One region of the Pseudomonas sp. CMR5c genome, then DNA from elsewhere that is predicted to be linked to it. Evidence: riboswitches for the same ligand, from Rfam matches in the RefSeq annotation. Region 1 holds a riboswitch; each other region holds the start of a gene.
The links. Region 1 has a riboswitch for cobalamin ahead of C4K40_RS19255 (CbtB-domain containing protein). Riboswitches for the same ligand answer to the same signal wherever they lie in the genome.
Positions count from the first base shown of each region.

Region 2: linked by a shared signal. The riboswitch ahead of C4K40_RS15310 (TonB-dependent siderophore receptor) and the one ahead of C4K40_RS19255 (CbtB-domain containing protein) in region 1 are both predicted to bind cobalamin.
Region 3: linked by a shared signal. The riboswitch ahead of cobO (cob(I)yrinic acid a,c-diamide adenosyltransferase) and the one ahead of C4K40_RS19255 (CbtB-domain containing protein) in region 1 are both predicted to bind cobalamin.
Region 4: linked by a shared signal. The riboswitch ahead of C4K40_RS12765 (TonB-dependent siderophore receptor) and the one ahead of C4K40_RS19255 (CbtB-domain containing protein) in region 1 are both predicted to bind cobalamin.

Region 1 is NZ_CP027705.1:4,206,840-4,211,001, forward strand. It holds gene cobN (cobaltochelatase subunit CobN) at 1-415, opposite strand, end outside; gene cobW (cobalamin biosynthesis protein CobW) at 419-1,486, opposite strand; cobalamin riboswitch at 1,583-1,793, opposite strand; cobalamin riboswitch at 1,879-2,101, shown strand; gene C4K40_RS19255 (CbtB-domain containing protein) at 2,198-2,386, shown strand; gene C4K40_RS19260 (CbtA family protein) at 2,397-3,101, shown strand; gene C4K40_RS19265 (cobalamin biosynthesis protein) at 3,098-3,502, shown strand; gene cobM (precorrin-4 C(11)-methyltransferase) at 3,584-4,162, shown strand, end outside.
Region 2 is NZ_CP027705.1:3,337,553-3,341,714, forward strand. It holds gene C4K40_RS15310 (TonB-dependent siderophore receptor) at 1-1,495, opposite strand, end outside; cobalamin riboswitch at 1,605-1,810, opposite strand; gene C4K40_RS15315 (ankyrin repeat domain-containing protein) at 2,069-3,223, shown strand; gene C4K40_RS15320 (hypothetical protein) at 3,298-3,957, opposite strand; gene idi (isopentenyl-diphosphate Delta-isomerase) at 4,122-4,162, shown strand, end outside.
Region 3 is NZ_CP027705.1:5,000,729-5,004,890, reverse strand. It holds gene C4K40_RS22875 (sorbosone dehydrogenase family protein) at 1-1,259, opposite strand, end outside; gene C4K40_RS22870 (hypothetical protein) at 1,329-1,910, opposite strand; cobalamin riboswitch at 2,077-2,313, shown strand; gene cobO (cob(I)yrinic acid a,c-diamide adenosyltransferase) at 2,394-3,005, shown strand; gene C4K40_RS22860 (cobyrinate a,c-diamide synthase) at 3,016-4,162, shown strand, end outside.
Region 4 is NZ_CP027705.1:2,711,822-2,715,983, forward strand. It holds gene C4K40_RS12765 (TonB-dependent siderophore receptor) at 1-1,806, opposite strand, end outside; cobalamin riboswitch at 1,959-2,161, opposite strand; gene C4K40_RS12770 (arginine N-succinyltransferase) at 2,383-3,450, opposite strand; gene C4K40_RS12775 (arginine N-succinyltransferase) at 3,494-4,162, opposite strand, start outside.

The DNA.
Region 1 (4,162 bases):
GCCACAGGCGGTCGCGCTCCACGGCCGACACCGTGCTCAGGTCGCTGAGCTCCGGGTCGGGCCGGTCGTCCCCCGGCACCAGGATCAGCTGCACCCCGCGCCGGGACAGCTCCACCAGTTGCTCGACGCCATAACGCCAGTAGGCGATGCCACCGTGCAGGGAAATCAGGATGACCTTGGCATGGCGCAGCACCTGGTCGACGTAAAGGTCCACCGAGGCGTGGTTCTGCACCTGCATCGGGTTGGCCAGGCGAAAGCTGGGGTAGTCCGCTGGCAGTTGCTCGGCGGCCTCGGCCAGCAGCGCCAGGCTGGAGTCGCCGCTGCACAGGACCACCAGCTCGGCGGGGGTTTGTCCAAGGTCGGCGATGTTGTCATCCGACACGAATCCGCCGGGCTGGGTCCTGAGCAGGTGCATGGGTCAGGCGCCCAGGGCGGCGCGCAGTTGCGCTTCCAGCTGGGTTGCATCCAGTTCCTGGCCGATCAGCACCAGGCGGGTGATGCGTTTCTCATCAGCGCCCCACTTGCGGTCGAAGTGCTTGTCGAAGCGGGTGCCCACGCCCTGGAGCAGCAGGCGCATCGGCTTGCCGGGGATCGCCGCAAAACCCTTGACCCGCAGGATGCCGTGCTTGACCACCAGTTGGGTCAGGGCATCGAGCAGCAGGCTTTCGTCGGCCTCGGGCAGCTCGATGGAGATCGAGTCGAAGGCGTCGTGGTCATGGTCGTCATGATCGTCGCCGTCATGGTGGTGGTCATGGTGGCTGTGACGGCTGTCGATGTGCTCCTCGGAACCGGCACCCACGCCCAGCAGTACGTCCAGGGGCAGGCGCCCGCTGCTGGCCTCGATCACCTTGACCGCCGGCGGCAGCTCCTCGGCCACTTCCTGGCGGACCCTGGCCAGGTCGGCCGGGTCGATCAGGTCGGTCTTGTTGAGGATCACCAGGTCGGCGCTGGACAACTGGTCGGCGAACAGCTCGTGCAGTGGCGACTCGTGGTCCAGGTTGGGGTCGAGCTTGCGCTGGGCGTCCACCTGGTCCGGGAAGGCGGCGAAGGTGCCGGCGGCCACGGCCGGGCTGTCGACCACGGTGATCACCGCATCGACGGTGCAGGCGCTGCGGATTTCCGGCCACTGGAAGGCTTGCACCAGGGGCTTGGGCAGGGCCAGGCCGCTGGTTTCGATGAGGATATGGTCCAGGTCGCCACGGCGGGCCACTAGTTCACGCATCACCGGGAAGAATTCTTCCTGCACGGTGCAGCACAGACAGCCGTTGGCCAATTCGAAGACCCGGCCGCTGGCCTCTTCCTCGGTGCAGCCGATGGAGCACTGCTTGAGGATCTCGCCGTCGATGCCCAGTTCGCCGAACTCGTTGACGATCACCGCGATACGACGGCCCTGGGCGTTGTCCAGCATGTGCCGCAGCAAGGTGGTCTTGCCCGAGCCCAGGAAGCCGGTGACGATGGTGACGGGAAGTTTGGCCAGTGTTTTCATCGGATGCCCTTTTGGCGAAGGAGGCGGGCATACGGGACGACAGGCACGGCGCGGGCCAGGTGCTGATTTCGCCACCGGATCACCCCGCCCGGTTGTAGTGAGAATCTGGGTCGAGGCAGGTCTCCTGGCTGGGGGCTTGCCAGTCCAGGACTGACGCTTCCTGTGCCTTCCCGCCGGCGTCATGGACGCCAGGCAGTGGCCGTGCAGGAATGGAACCCTTCACAGTTGCGGGGGCAGCCGCGGCTTCTACCGCGTTCCCGTCTTAGCTTCGACCGCTGGCCGAAGAACCTCGAAGGCGCAAGGCTACGCAGAGCGCGGAGGACGGTCAATGCACATATGCGGCGGCTTCCCGTGCCAACCGGCGATTGACGGCGCTCCCTTGCCCATGATTTGCTACACAACTTGTTACGGGTGCCCTTCACAGGGTGAAACGGGAAACCGGTGAATCACGCGCTTGCCAGCGGTGACCAGTCCGGTGCTGCCCCCGCAACGGTAAGCGAGCGAAGTGTCAGATCCACTGTGCCCCCGGGCATGGGAAGGCGACACTTGCCGGCATGGCATGACCCGCCCTGCCCCTCGCGAGCCCGGAGACCGGCCCGCAATACACGAATAACAAACCCGCGGTGGGCGGGCGCTGTTGCAAACCCTGCGTGAACGCCACGCGGGGTTTTCCTGCGCCGCTTCCCGCTGACAAACCCAAGGGAACGCGCCATGTCGACCATCAGCAGCACCAGCCATTCCGCCAGCAGCACCGCCACCCTGAGCCAGCGCCTGGTAGCCGCCATCGGTGCCTCGATCCTTGGCGCCTGCCTGGTGTACTTCGCCGGCTTCTCGCATATCGAGGCGGTGCATAACGCCGCCCACGACACCCGCCACAGCGCCGCCTTCCCTTGCCACTGAGACCCGTCCGATGATCAAGCGTATCGCGCAAACCGCGGGCTTCACCGGGCTGCTGGCCGCCCTGCTGCTGACCTTGCTGCAAAGCTTCTGGGTCGCGCCATTGATTCTCCAGGCGGAAACCTACGAAAAGGCCCCGGCCACCGAGGCAGTCCATGAACACGCCCCGGGCGCCATGGCCGGGCACGTCCACGATGAAGAAGCCTGGGAACCGGAGGACGGCTGGCAGCGAGTGCTGTCCACCACCGGCGGCAACCTGGTGGTCGCCGTGGGCTTCGCCCTGATGCTGGCAGGCCTCTACACCCTGCGCGCACCGAGCCGCACTTCCCAGGGCCTGCTCTGGGGCCTGGCCGGCTACGCCACCTTCTGCCTGGCGCCCACCCTGGGCCTGCCGCCGGAGCTGCCGGGCACCGCCGCGGCCGACCTGGTGCAGCGCCAGACCTGGTGGGTCGGTGCCGCCGCGTCCACTGCCGTGGGCCTGGCACTGATCGTGTTCGCCGGCAACTGGCTGCTGAAGTTGCTGGGCGCGGCCATCATCGCCGTGCCCCATGTGATCGGCGCTCCCCAACCGGAAGTGCATTCGATGCTGGCCCCCGAAGCACTGGAGGCACAGTTCAAGATCGCCTCGCAATTGACCAATGCCGCCTTCTGGCTGGCCCTGGGCTTGATCAGCGCCTGGCTGTTCCGGCGCAAGGGCGAGGATGGCCAGCGGGCATGATCACCGAGCCGGCCCTGGTGGTCGGCCTGGGTTGTCGCAAGGGCTGCCCGGCCAGCGCCCTGCGCGCCCTGCTGGACCAGGTGCTGCGGGCCCATGGCCTGGACCTGGGCCAGGTACAGGCCCTGGCCAGCATCGACCTGAAGCAGGATGAACCGGGCCTGCTGGAGCTGGCGCAGCAGTTGTCGCTGCCATTGACCTTCTTCAGCAGTGCCCAACTGGCGCCCTACGACTCCCGCCTGAGCCACAGGTCGCAGGCCGCATTCGAACGCACCGGCTGTCATGGCGTCGCCGAAAGCGCCGCCCTGGCCATGGCCGAATGCCTGCAAGCAGGCTCGGCGCAACTGCTGGTGCCCCGGCAAAAATCCGCCGAAGCCACCCTGGCATTGGCTGTTTGCCCGTAGAATCACCGATAATCCCCGCCCTCGATCATGAGCGATCTTCATCATGAAGCCCGCTCGCCCCCTTTTTCACAGGACATTGCCATGACTGTCTACTTCATCGGCGCCGGCCCCGGCGACCCGGAACTGATCACCGTCAAGGGCCAGCGCCTGATCCATCGCTGCCCGGTGATCATCTACGCCGGCTCCCTGGTGCCCCAGGCGGTGCTCGAGGGACATAGCGCAGTACGGGTGATCAACAGCGCCGAGCTGCATCTGGAACAGATCATCGAGGTCATCCGCGAAGCCCATGCCCAGGGCCAGGATGTAGCCCGGGTGCACTCCGGCGATCCGAGCCTGTACGGCGCCATCGGCGAGCAGATCCGTTGCCTGCGGGAGCTGGGGATTGCTTTCGAGATCGTCCCCGGAGTCACCGCCACCGCCGCCTGCGCCGCATTGCTGGGAGCGGAGCTGACCTTGCCCGATGTCTCCCAGAGCGTGATCCTCACCCGCTACGCGGACAAGACCAGCATGCCGGCCGGGGAAGAGTTCGCCAGCCTGGCGGCCCATGGCGCCACCATGGCCATCCACCTGGGGGTCAACCACCTGGAGCGCATCGTCGCCGAACTGCTGCCCCACTACGGTGCCGACTGCCCGATCGCGGTGGTGCACCGGGCCACCTGG
Region 2 (4,162 bases), 870 kb from region 1:
CTTCACTGGTGGAGTACTGGCCATACAGTGAGAGCTGATCAGTGACCGCGAACACCAGGCCAGCGCGCCAGTTACCACCTGCAAGGCTGCGATCGGTCCGGGTATCGGCGCGCAGGTCGGTGCGATCGATATGGTTCTGGTCGCGGCGGATACCGGTCACCAACGACCAGCGCTCCGACAGTTGCAGGCGGTTTTCCGCAAACAGTGCAAAGGTACGGGTGGTGCTGGCGGTCTGGGGTGAGAAGGCCGACTTGCTGTGGAAATAACCCGGAGCCGGGTTCCACGGATCGATGTAGTCACCGCCGATATCCTTGTAGGGCGAGTTGTTGGCCACGCCGAAACGGATCCGGTTGTACTCCAGGCCGACCACGGTCTTGCTGTCCAACCCGAACAACGAATGATCGAAGGTGAAGCTCTGGCGATCGCCGATCTGTTCCTGGTCGTGCTTGATCTCCAGGTTGTCGCCTCGCAATAGCTGCTCCCTGGAGTCGACCCAGTTGTAGGCCTCGGCATTGCGCCAGTGGCGACGGCTCTTGATGTAGTAGAGCTGGTTGCTGGCGCTGAGGTTGTCGTTGAGCACCCACTCGGTGTTCAGGCGCGTCCATTCATCGTTGTAACGCTGTACCGCGTTACGCAGGTTGTAGTTCTTGTCCCGCAGGCTGTCGCGGTAGCGGCCGGCGATCAGCGGCGTGCCAAAGTAGCTGGCAGGCTCGCTCTCTCCACGTTCGTGGGCCAGGGTGAAACTCAGGTCTTCAGTGGCTTGCCAGCGCAACGCTGCGCTCAATGCCTGGTTGCGTGATTGGCCGTGGTCGACCCAGCCATTGCTGTGCTGCTGGTTCAGCGTCAGGCGATAGCTGAGGGTGTCGGTGAGCGAGCCACCGCTATCCAGGCCCATTTGTTGCCGGTCATTGGAGCCATAGCCCAGGCGCAGGCGGTTATGGATCTCACCTTCGAAGGGCTTCTTGGGTATCACATTGATCACCGCTCCAGTGGCGCCTTCGCCGTAGAGCACCGAGGCTGGGCCGCGGATGATATCGATGCGCTCCACCAGCCACGGATCCACCGGGAACGTCTGGCTGCCGGCACCGGTATACAAGCGTGAGCCGTCGAACAGCGTCATGACCGAACTATGGCCGATGAACCCCCGCGCCGACAGCGCCGTATTACCGTTGCCAGGCGTGGCGACGCTGGTGATGCCCACTGAACGGGTGACCGCGTCCTGGATCGTCAGGTTATTACGGGCTATGGCCTCACTGTCGAGGCTGCTGGTGCTGGCCGGAGTTTCCAAGGCCGTCAGGTTCAGGCGTGAACCGGCCGGCAGGGGAGTACTCAAGGAGATTGGACTATCGGTGGCCTGTGCCGTCACTTGCGCTTGCGGCAGAACCAGGGAGGGCTGTTGCCCAGCCAGCGCCAGGGGCGTGAGGCTCATGCAAGGCAACAGGGTGAAATACAGCCAGGGGTAAGACTGGGGTAGCAACACAGAAGTGCGGGACATGCGATTCCTACTGCTTATCAGGAATGAATGAATCCCGGAGGGAACAACGCATAGGCAAGCGCAGGCACGCGAGCCCACGCAAACCGGACTGCGCCCGCCCACCGCGGGGTTGTCAAACGACGTTGCAGGCCGGTCTCCGGGCTTGCGAGGGACATGAAGCAATCACCTTCCCATGCCTTGGCACAGTGGTCTGTCGATTGCTTCGCTCGCTTACCGTTGCGGGGGCAGCGCCGGACTGATCATCGCAATGACGCACCGGCTTCCCGTTTAACCCCATGCGCGGCGGCATGGGACACCTGAAACTGGCGCGCATCTGACCACCGGCGAGACCCTCGCGTCAATGGCACCTGGCTATCACTCGGGGCGTCGGAGCACGCTTTCATTTCGATGGTGCTGATGCTGCTTGGCTTGCAACTGGAGGTAGCCGTGTCATTGGCCATGGCCATTGTTGCCGCAAGCCCTGGCGATGTTCCGGCTGGGTCGGCGCCTGGAGCACAGGTGCACCGTTACCGAAGTGGTTGACGAGCGCGGCGGTTAACGACTCAATGCGCCCCCGGAGCGTATCGACAGAACATGGACCTGCACCTGATGACCGAGTGGCAACGACTGTACGAAGAACACGAGACCCAGCTGGATCGCCTCTACGAGGATGTCCTGGAGGGCAGGCTGGAGCGATTGCGGGCCTTTGCCCAACAGTATCCGCAGTTGCTGGAGCTGCCCCGCTATGGCTCCGCCGGGGATATCGGCCTGCTGCATATGGCCGCCAGCGAAGGCCAGGCCGAGGTTTGCCAACTACTGCTCGAGCTGGGCCTGGAGGTGGATCGGCCGGTGCGGGTCAGTGGCCAGGAAACGGCGCTGGGGCTGGCGGCCAGCGAAGGGAGCCTGCCGACCTGCACCGTGTTGCTCGACGCCGGCGCCAGTGCCAATGGCCTGTCATTGAGCATCTGCCCGCCACTTTACTCGGCCGCGCTGGCGGGCCATGACCAGGTGGTCGCACTGCTTCTGGCGCGGGGCGCCGCGGTCAACCAATTGCATCGGCGCTTCAACAACAGCGCCCTGGATGCCGCGCGCACCTGGGGCCACCCGGCGGTTGCAGAGCTGCTGCAAGCCAATGGCGCACAGAGCATCCTGGATATCGATGTCCCAGACGTCGAGGGGCCAGGGCAGGCGATCGCGACCTTCGTCCACAACAGCGCCGGCTGGGTGCTGCCGGCGCTGTTCAGTCCGCCCAGCGCGGACCCTCGGTTTTCGCTGCATATCAGCTTGCTCACCAAGGGTCGCTACAAGCTGTTGTTCACCATTGGCCTGTACCGCACCACTCCCATGACCGAGCTGTTCGTCTGCCTGCCCGAGGACTGGGCGCTTCCCCAGCATGGACTGGCGCAACAGCCAGCCTGGTGCTTCCCGGTGCAGCTACTGGCTCGCCTGGCGCGCCAGAGCCTGGAACACCAGGCCTTGGGCGAGGGGATGCTGGTGCTGCGTGATGATCCTGGCTATGGGGACCTGGCCTGGCCCGATTCGGTGGATGCGATGCTGGTGGTGGACAAGCCCTGGGACCCGGCATCCGCGGCCGAGGAGATTGCCGACGATGACCGGGTGGCCCTGTTGTTGCTGGTCCCGGTGAAGTTCACTGCCAAGGGCAGGCCCACCGGCGAGGCCCTGGATGCCCTGGTCGCCCGCAAGCGCAAGGCGAGCTGGAAGGTCCTGGCGCTCAAGTCCCCGACCTGATACCCGGGGGAGGGAAGTGGCAGCCCCCGCCGGCCCATGGGCGTCGACGGGGACAGTAATGGGTCCAGAGGACGTTACTGGGTGATGGTCAGGCTGCCGGTGGCCTGGACCGAGCCATACCGAATGCGCGAATAGACCGGGTCGCTGTAGCTGAAGTCCATGACGGTGCCCATGGAACCAAGATGTATGGCCTGGCAGCTGAAGTTCACTGCCACTTGCCCGCCATAGGGCGTGACGCCAATGGCGACCTGGGTCGGCCCGGTCCATTCGATCTTGCAGCCCAGCGTGCTGCCCCCGGCGCTGGTGTTGTAGCCTCGGCAATTCAAGCTGGCGTTACCGTTGCTGGTGCTGGGGAAGCCAGCCCACTTGGCGATGGCCAGGTTGGCCGAGCAGGAGGTGTTGATGCTGTTGGCCCCCGGAGCAAGCTTGTAGACCCCGGAAGGCGGCGCGAGGGTGGCGGTGACAGGAGTCAGCGGCAGTGGCGAGAACGTTGCGGCGGCCTGGTTTTCAACCACCGTCGTCCTCGACGGAGGAAGCTTGCACACCACCACGGCACCGACGTCGTCGGACTTCTTCAGTTCACCCAGGGCGGTAATGTCAGAGCCGCCCCTGGACTCGCAGAAGAGTTTTCGCAGCTGGGCGTTTTCTTCGATATCGGCCGTGGATGAGGCCTGGGCCAGGGGGGCGAGTGCCAGGCCGATGACTCCTGCCAGCAACAGGCGTGAAAGATTCATGATCGATTCCTTATCGATGTTAAGACCGGGCGAAGGGTATGCCCGGCCTGTCGCCGATTTAATGACAAAAGCTCGGGTGCGAGCCTGGACTAAGCTGGATCGCAGTTGCGATGGTGCCTTGGGCCCATCGCTGAAAACCCACCCCACAATGCGAGGAAGGCTACATGCCGCACATCGAGGTAATCCTGGTAGATGACAACGACAG
Region 3 (4,162 bases), 790 kb from region 1:
AGGGCCCCTTGCTGGTCGATCACCACTCCCACCGGGCGCCCCATGGCGTTCTTGTCGGCATCTAGAAAGCCGCTGAGCAGGTCGATCGGCTGTCCTTGGGGCTTGCCGCCGCTGAATGGCACGAAGAGCACCTTGTAGCCACTGTGGGGCTTGCGGTTCCAGGAGCCGTGCTGGCCGATGAACGCGCCTTCGGTGAAGGGCGCGGGCAGCTTGCTGCCAGTGGCGAACGCCAGGCCCAGCGAGGCCGTGTGCGGTCCCACGGCGTAATCCGGGGCAATTGCCTTGGCCACCAGTGCCGGATCCTGGGGTTTGACCCGTACGTCCACGTGCTGGCCGTAGTAGCTGAAGGGCCAGCCGTAGAAAGCGCCATCCTTGACCGATGTGATGTAGTCGGGCACCAGGTCGCTGCCGATCTCGTCCCGTTCGTTCACCGCTGTCCAGAGGGCTCCGCTGACTGGCTCCCAGGCCAGGCCGTTGGGGTTGCGCAGCCCAGTGGCGAACAAGCGATGCTGGCCGCTGGCACGGTCCACTTCCCAGATCGCTGCCCGGCCTTCTTCCTTGTCCAGGCCGTTTTCGCCGACATTGCTGTTTGAGCCGACGGTGACGTACAGCTTGCTGCCATCCTTGCTGGCGATGACATTCTTGGTCCAGTGGTGATTCAGCGTGCCGCCGGGCAGGTCCACTACCTTGGTGGCTCCGGCGCTGATCCTGGTGTCACCGCTCTGGTAGGGGAAGCGCAGCAGCTTGTCGGTATCGGCTACATACAGATCGTTGCCCACCAGGGTCATGCCGAAGGGGGAGTTGAGGTTCTCCAGGAAGACGCTGCGAGTCTCCGCCACGCCGTCGTGGTCGGCATCGCGCAACAGGGTGATGCGGTTGGCGCTGGGAACCGTGGCCCCGGCGCGCCCCATCACCTTGCCGGCTACCCAGCCGCGGATGCCCCGGCTGTCGTCCGGTTTGGGCGGGGCGTTGGTTTCCGCCACCAGCACGTCCCCGTTAGGCAGTACATAGAGCCAGCGTGGATGATCGAGATTCTCGGCGAAGGCACTGACCTGGGTTCCGCTGGCGGCCAGCGGTTTCGCTCCCTCGGGCCACCCGATGGCCGGAGCGATGTTCAGCGTGGGGATCAGGGTGGGGTTGGGTTCCGGCAGCTTGGGGTTCGGGCCGGTGCCGTCCGCAACCTGCAGGCTGGAGGTTTCGCCGCAGGCGGCGAGGCCGGCGGCGATGGCGATGAGCAAGGTATGGCGAGGCTTGAGCATGCTGATATCCCTATGAGTGCGCGAACGTTCAATCATAGAGAAGCATGGGCGCCCTGGGGTTCCTTGTGTTCAGCGAGCTTCCTTGAACAATACCGCCACTCCGGGGTGGTAGTGGCCGGCTTCGTTGTGCAGCTTGCGGTAGGCATACGGGAAGTACCAGGCCACGGCACAGCAGTGTTCCTTCTGTAGGTCGTCGAGCATGTCTTGCAGTTCCTCGGGAGTCGCGCTGTGCTGGGCCTTTTGAGGTGCGACGAACAGGCAGCCAAGCTTCAGGTCGCTGGCGTGGCTGATGGTCTTCGCTGCATTGGCGATATCCTGCAGGGCCTGGGTCAGGGCCAGGTTGTTGACCCGTGGCCAGCGCTGGGTGGCCTGGATGTAGGTGCGTTCTTCCTTGGTGGCCAGGTACAGGTCGGTACGGGCATTGCGCGCACCTTCTTCGAGCTGCTTCTTGCTGGGGCTGTGTTCCAGGGTCACCATCTCGGCCATCCAGGCCGCGGCCGAAAGCAGTCCCAGGTTGGCCTGTTCGTCGAACCAGTAAGGGGTTTCGTTATCGCCGCGAATCGCGTTGTAGCGGTCAATGCAATCGAACCAGCGCTCCAGCATCGGTCGCAGGAATTCCAGTCTTGGATTGCTGATGATCATGCCTTGCATCGAACTCACCCCTTATTGTTGTGACGGGACGTCATGTCCTGAAAGTGGCTATTTGATATCACTGCTTTCAGTGTGGCACAAGATTGGCGTCAGTTTGTTGATGCAGTGCAGTTTTCCGTTGGGTGCGGCGGGCCGCTTCATTGACGCTCCATTCCCAACCCTCTAACCTTCGCGACTTGTTTCAGGTGCTCTGTGACTCCCGGGTCGACAGAGTGAAACAGGGAAGCCGGTCAGGGCCCGTTCCAGCGATGGAGCCGGCGACGATTCCGGCGCTGCCCCCGCAACGGTAGGTGAGTCAAGATTGCGCAAGTGCCACTGTGTCGAAGCAGGCATGGGAAGGCGCGCAGTCCGGCAGTGGTGCCGCTCACGAGCCCGGAGACCGGCCTGATTCATCCAACGGCATCACGGAGGGCGATGCCAGGCTTGCGCCGTCCATTTCCATTCCTGCCCCCCGTTCCCCAAGCCCCAACGGAGAGCTGCTCCATGAGTGAATCCCTCGAGCGTGACGAACGTCATCTGGCGCGCATGCTGCGCAAAAAAGCGGTGATCGACGAGCGTATCGCCAACTCGCCCAATGAATGCGGGCTGTTGCTGGTCCTGACCGGCAACGGCAAAGGCAAGAGCAGTTCGGCCTTCGGCATGCTGGCACGGTCCATGGGCCATGGCATGCATTGTGGCGTGGTGCAGTTCATCAAGGGCCGCGAAAGCACCGGCGAAGAGCTGTTCTTCCGGCGCTTTCCCGAGCAGGTGCGGTTCCATGTGATGGGCGAGGGCTTCACCTGGGAGACCCAGGATCGCCAGCGTGACATCGCCGCCGCCGAGGCCGCCTGGGCGGTTTCCCGGGAGCTGTTGCGCGATCCGCAGATCGGCCTGGTGGTACTCGATGAGCTGAACATCGCCCTCAAGCATGGTTACCTGGACCTGGATCAGGTGCTCAGCGACCTGCAGGCCCGTCCGCCGATGCAGCACGTGGTGGTGACCGGGCGCGGGGCCAAGCCGGAAATGCTCGAACTGGCCGACACCGTCACCGAAATGGGCATGGTCAAGCACGCCTTCCAGGCCGGTATCAAGGCGCAGAAGGGCATCGAGCTGTGAGCGTGAACCCATGAATGATGTTCGTCATTGCCCGGCGGTATTGATCGCCGCTCCGGCATCCGGCCAGGGCAAGACCACCGTGACCGCCGCCCTGGCGCGCCTGCACCGTAACCAGGGGCGCAAGGTGCGGGTGTTCAAGTGCGGTCCGGACTTTCTCGATCCGATGATTCTCGAGCATGCCAGCGGTGCCCCGGTGTACCAGCTGGACATGTGGATGGTGGGCGAGCAGGAAAGTCGCCGCCTGCTGTGGGAGGCCGCCGGCGAGGCCGACCTGATCCTGATCGAGGGCGTCATGGGATTGTTCGATGGCACGCCATCGAGCGCGGACCTGGCACGGCATTTCGGCGTGCCGGTGCTGGGGGTGATCGATGGCGCCGCCATGGCCCAGACTTTCGGCGCCCTGGCCCTGGGTCTGGCGCGCTACCAGCCGGACCTGCCGTTCGCCGGCGTGTTGGCCAACCGGGTGGGGACCTTGCGCCATGCGCAACTGCTCGAAGGCAGCCTGACCGAGGGGTTGCGCTGGTATGGAGCCTTGTCCCGGGAAACCTCGATCGAGCTGCCCAGCCGCCATCTGGGCCTGGTCCAGGCCAATGAACTCAATGACCTGGATCTGCGTCTGGATGCCGCTGCCGAGGCCCTGGCCAGCAGTTGCCAGGTGGCGCTGCCGCCAGCGGTGGGGTTTGCCGCGCCGGCCCCGGTGGCCTGCGAGCCGCTGCTGGAGGGCGTGCGGATCGCCGTGGCGCGGGATGAGGCATTCGCCTTCACCTACGGCGCCAGCCTCGACCTGCTGCGGGCCATGGGTGCGCAACTGAGTTTCTTCTCGCCGATCCACGATAGTGAGTTGCCGGTGGCCGACAGTCTGTACCTGCCCGGGGGTTACCCCGAGCTGCACCATCAGGCACTCGCCAGCAATAGCGGCATGCTCGCGGCCATCCGCGCCCATCACGCCGCCGGCAAGCCGCTGCTCGCCGAATGCGGCGGGATGCTGTACCTGCTCGATGCCCTGACCGATGTCGAAGGCCAGCGTGCCGAACTCCTGGGGCTGTTGCCCGGCGAGGCTGTAATGCAGAAGCGCCTGGCGGCCCTGGCCTTGCAGGCGGTGGACCTGCCGGAGGGCAGTCTGCGCGGGCATACCTACCATCATTCCCTGACCAGTA
Region 4 (4,162 bases), 1.5 Mb from region 1:
CAGCAGGCTCAGACGATGCTGCTGGGCCGTGTCGAGGTAGCGATAAGCGTCGGCATCCACCACCGAGTAATGGCCGTAGTCCACTTTCTTCGAACTCTCGACCTGGCCGATATAACGGATCGCGCCGCCCACGCCCCACATACGAGCCTGCGATTCGAAGCCCAGGCGCGAGCGTGCGAAGAACCCGGGGATGTTGCTCAGAGTCACGTTGCGTGATTCGACCAGGTTGCGGGTCATGTCGGCGGACAGGTTCCATTGCGGGCTGAACTGCCAGCGTCCATCCACCTCGATGCCCCGGACCCTGACCTGGCTGTCACCGTTGACGAAGTTGATACCGTCCAGGGCAATCAGGTCGTCGATCTTGCGCCGGTAGGCGGTGACGCTGGCATTGAATTCACCGGCCAGCAGGCTGCCCTTGTAGTCCAGGCCCAACTCAGCGTTGACGCTCTTTTCCGGCTTGAGGTTGCGGTTGCCTTTTTCATAGGGTTCGTTAGCGAACAACTGCTCGGCGTTGGGCAGCTTGAAGGCATTGCCGTACTGGCCGCGCAGTTGCCAGTTGGGCGTGAGGTCGTACCGCGAGGTGAGCATGCCCACCGTGGCGCTCTCGCCGCCGCTGATTTTCTCGTGGCGCACGCCGATGCTCGGGTGCCAGTCCGGCAGGGCTTCGAACACCGGGCGCAACTGGGTATACAGGGCGTTGGCCTGGGCCTTGTTGTCGTCGATCTTGAGTACGTCGTCCTGGCCCTTGAACCACTGGTTGTCGGTACCGAACACCAGCACATGGCCGCCGTCCAGCTCGGCCTTGCCCTCGGCTTGCACACCCCAGTCGGTGAAGCCCCAGTAGTCGTTGTGGTTGATGACCTTGATGCCGCCATCATCGTTGCTGTTGATACGGGTGTAGCGCGTGTCCCAATCGTTGACATGGCCCTTGACGAAGTAGCTGAAGCGCTCGCCCAGGCGTTGCTCGAAGGTGGCGGTGGCGATCTGCTGGACCCGGTCGTTGGTGGTCTTCTTGTTGTTCGCGGCGCGGGCGAAATCCAGGTTGGCGTCGGTGTACTGGTAGAACAACTCCAGGCGCGAGTCGTCGCCGAACCCCTGGATCGCCTTGGCGCCGAAGGTGGTCACCTCATAGGAGCGCTTCTTGTCACGGGTGCTGGTGTTGTAGGCGCTGTTGCGAAACGGCTGGTAGCCGTCGGAGACGTTGTGGCTGACATAGGCCAGCAAGCCGAGGTCGCCCAGGCCGTTGCTGACGATGCGTTCCACCCGGGCATCGCCGCTCCTGCCCATGAAGCTGTCCAGGCCCAGGTTGACTTCGCCGGAGGCGTCGCGGGTCTGCGGGCTGCGGGTGACGATGTTGATCACCCCGGACACCGCCTGGGTGCCGAACAGCAGGCTCTGGCCGCCCTTGAGCACTTCGATGCGCTCGATGGCGTTGGCTGGCAGGGTATCCAGGTACAAACCGCCGTACAGGCGGTTGTTCAGGCGCACGCCATCGAGCAGGATCAGCGTGTCATCGTTGCGCCCACCCAGCAGCGAATAGGTGCCGTAGTCGAAGGGGCCGTTCTTGGGCGCCACGTAGAGGCCTGGCACGTACATCTGCAGGACCCGGGTGATGTCGCTGCTGGGGCCAGCGCGTTCGATCTGCTGGCGATCGATGATCTCCACCTTGCTGCCGTACTTGGCCATCTCGGCCACGGTGGTGGACTCCACCGACGGGGCGGAGACGAACTGCTGCTCGAGCTTCAGGGAGGTGTCGTCCGCCAGCAGCCAGGGGCTGAACAGGCAGCCGAGCAGGGCGCCGCCCATGGAACGGCGCGGAGCGCGCCAGTCGCGCGCAAGGGAATTGTCTGTTGTTGTCATTGTTGGTCTTCTCGAAAGTGTCTTCGGGAAGCACGCAGGGAGAAGGTGGCAGGCACGCGCACGCGCCCACACCGGCCCATGCCCGCCCACCGCAGGATTGCCAAACAGATGCTTCAGGCCGGTCTCCGGGCTTGCGAGGCTGGCTGCATTCGCCTTCCCATACCTTGGGTACAGTGGCGTGTTGAATGCAGCACTCGCTTACCGTTGCGGGGGCAGCACCGGACTTGCCCCTGGGGGCGCACCGGTTTCCCGTTTCACCTCACGCACGGCGGCGTGAGGCACCTGAAACAGGGCGGCATCTGAACATCCGTCCGGCCGTTCGTCAATCCTGTGGCCGCCACGATTGCGTCCGCTGTGCAGTCATGCCGTTATCGCCCAGCCCAGCTCCCGTAGCCGCTGCTGAGCCTGCGAAGCTGCGCCAAGGCCCGCGGGGCCTTCATTGTGGAGTGCGCAAGGTTTGCGCCCGCTGCGTGGTCGTGCGCAGCCTGCGGCAGCGGCTATACCAAGCGGGTTTGCCCGGCGTTACCAGGCGGTGGCGGGGGAGGTGCGTACCTGGGCCTGGCCACCGGCATCGGCGGGGCAGGCCAGCAATGGCACCGCACGCACCGAGTCACCGGGTTGCAGTTGCAGGCGCTTGGTGGTCTGGCGGTCCACCAGCAGGCAGCCGGCCACCAGGCGCCCGGGCGCGGCGGTGATGCGGCAGCTCTCCAGGCGCCGGTTGTGGATCAGCCACATCGGCGCCTGCTCGTCCGGGTTGCCCACCAGCAACGGCAGGACCTGGCTTTCACGCACGCTGCGGATCTTCGCCACTTCGGCCTCGATCAGCGGGCCACCGTCGAACACATCGATGCAACCCTGGTGGCTGAAACCTTCGTCGCGCAGGATGCCCACCGCCTGTTCGGTGCTGGCATGGGCCTGGCCGATGGCCGCCTGGGCCTGGAGGCTGAGCAGGCAGGTATAGAGCGGCTGGCGCGGCATCAGCTCGGCGATGGAGGACTTGCCGCCATGGCTGGACAGGCGGTTGGCCTGCTGGAAATCCATCTTGAAGAAGTGCCGCCCCAGGCTGTCCCAGAACGGCGAGCAACCTTGGCTGTCGACCTGGCCGCGCAACTCCACCACCAGCTTGTCGCCGAACAGCGCCGGGTACTCGGCGACGAACAACAAGCGCGCCGTGGACAGCAGGCGCCCGGTATAGCCCTGGCGCAGGTCGTGGCGCAGGAACAGCGAGCACAGCTGGGATTGCCCGGCCATGTCGTTGCTCAAGAACAGGGTCGGGATCTGTTTCTCGATACCCAGTCCCGGGGCGCTGCCGCGAGTGATGCCGAGCCGGTAGTTGTAGCAGGGCTCGCGCAGGCCGATGGCACCGCTCAAGCCACAGATGCCGATCACCTGCTGCTCGTCATCTTCCAGCACGAACAGGTAGTCGGCATCGGCGCGTTCCACCTGGCCGGCGAACGTGCGCTGGGCCCAGCGCACCCGATGGTCCAGGCGCTCGGGGTCGGTGCTGAGGTTGTCCAGTTCTCGCTGGCTGCCCCCCAGCAGACGCAGCAGCGCGGGCAGGTCGGAGACGCGAATCGGGCGCACGATCATGCACGGGCTCCTGGCAATGCCACGGTTGCGAGTCGATAAAGGGTCATAGCGCAATGCTCCGCACGGCAGCGCCGGGCTCCAGTTGCAAGGCCTGGAACATCTCTTGGCCAAGACCGATACGTTCCTCTGGAGCTTCGTCGAGCAGCGCGACGATGGCGCGGAAACCTTGCAGGCGGTCGTTGCTCAACAGCCATGGTCGGCCCCGGCCGCTCTGCGCGGCGAAGTAGCTGGTGGCCATCCGGCTCTGGATGATCGAGCGCAGTTCGTTGGTGCGCGCCTGCAGGGTCGGTCCGGCATCGAACAGGTCGACGTACTGGGTCGGGGCGAAACCTTCGTCCACCAGGATGTCGCAGGCTTCCCGGGCGTCGGGATGGATGCGGCCGATGCAGTCCTGGGCCGCCTGCGCCAGCATCGGGATGTAGATCGGGTACTGGGGCATCAGCTCGACCAGGAACCCGCGTCCCTGCAGGGCGCACAGGCGCTCGGCCTCGACATAGGGCAGGTCGAAGAAATGCTGGCCCACCGCCTCCCAGAACGGTGATTGGCCGTCGGTGTCGCTGTAGCCGACGATTTCGCTGATGCAGCTGTCGGCGAAACGCTGGGGGTGGGCGGCGATGAACAGCAAGCGGGCCCGGGAGGTCAGTTGCGCCAGGGGGCTGCCGGCCAGTTCGACGTCCATGTGGAAGCTGCGCAGCAGGGTCTGCTCGCTCAG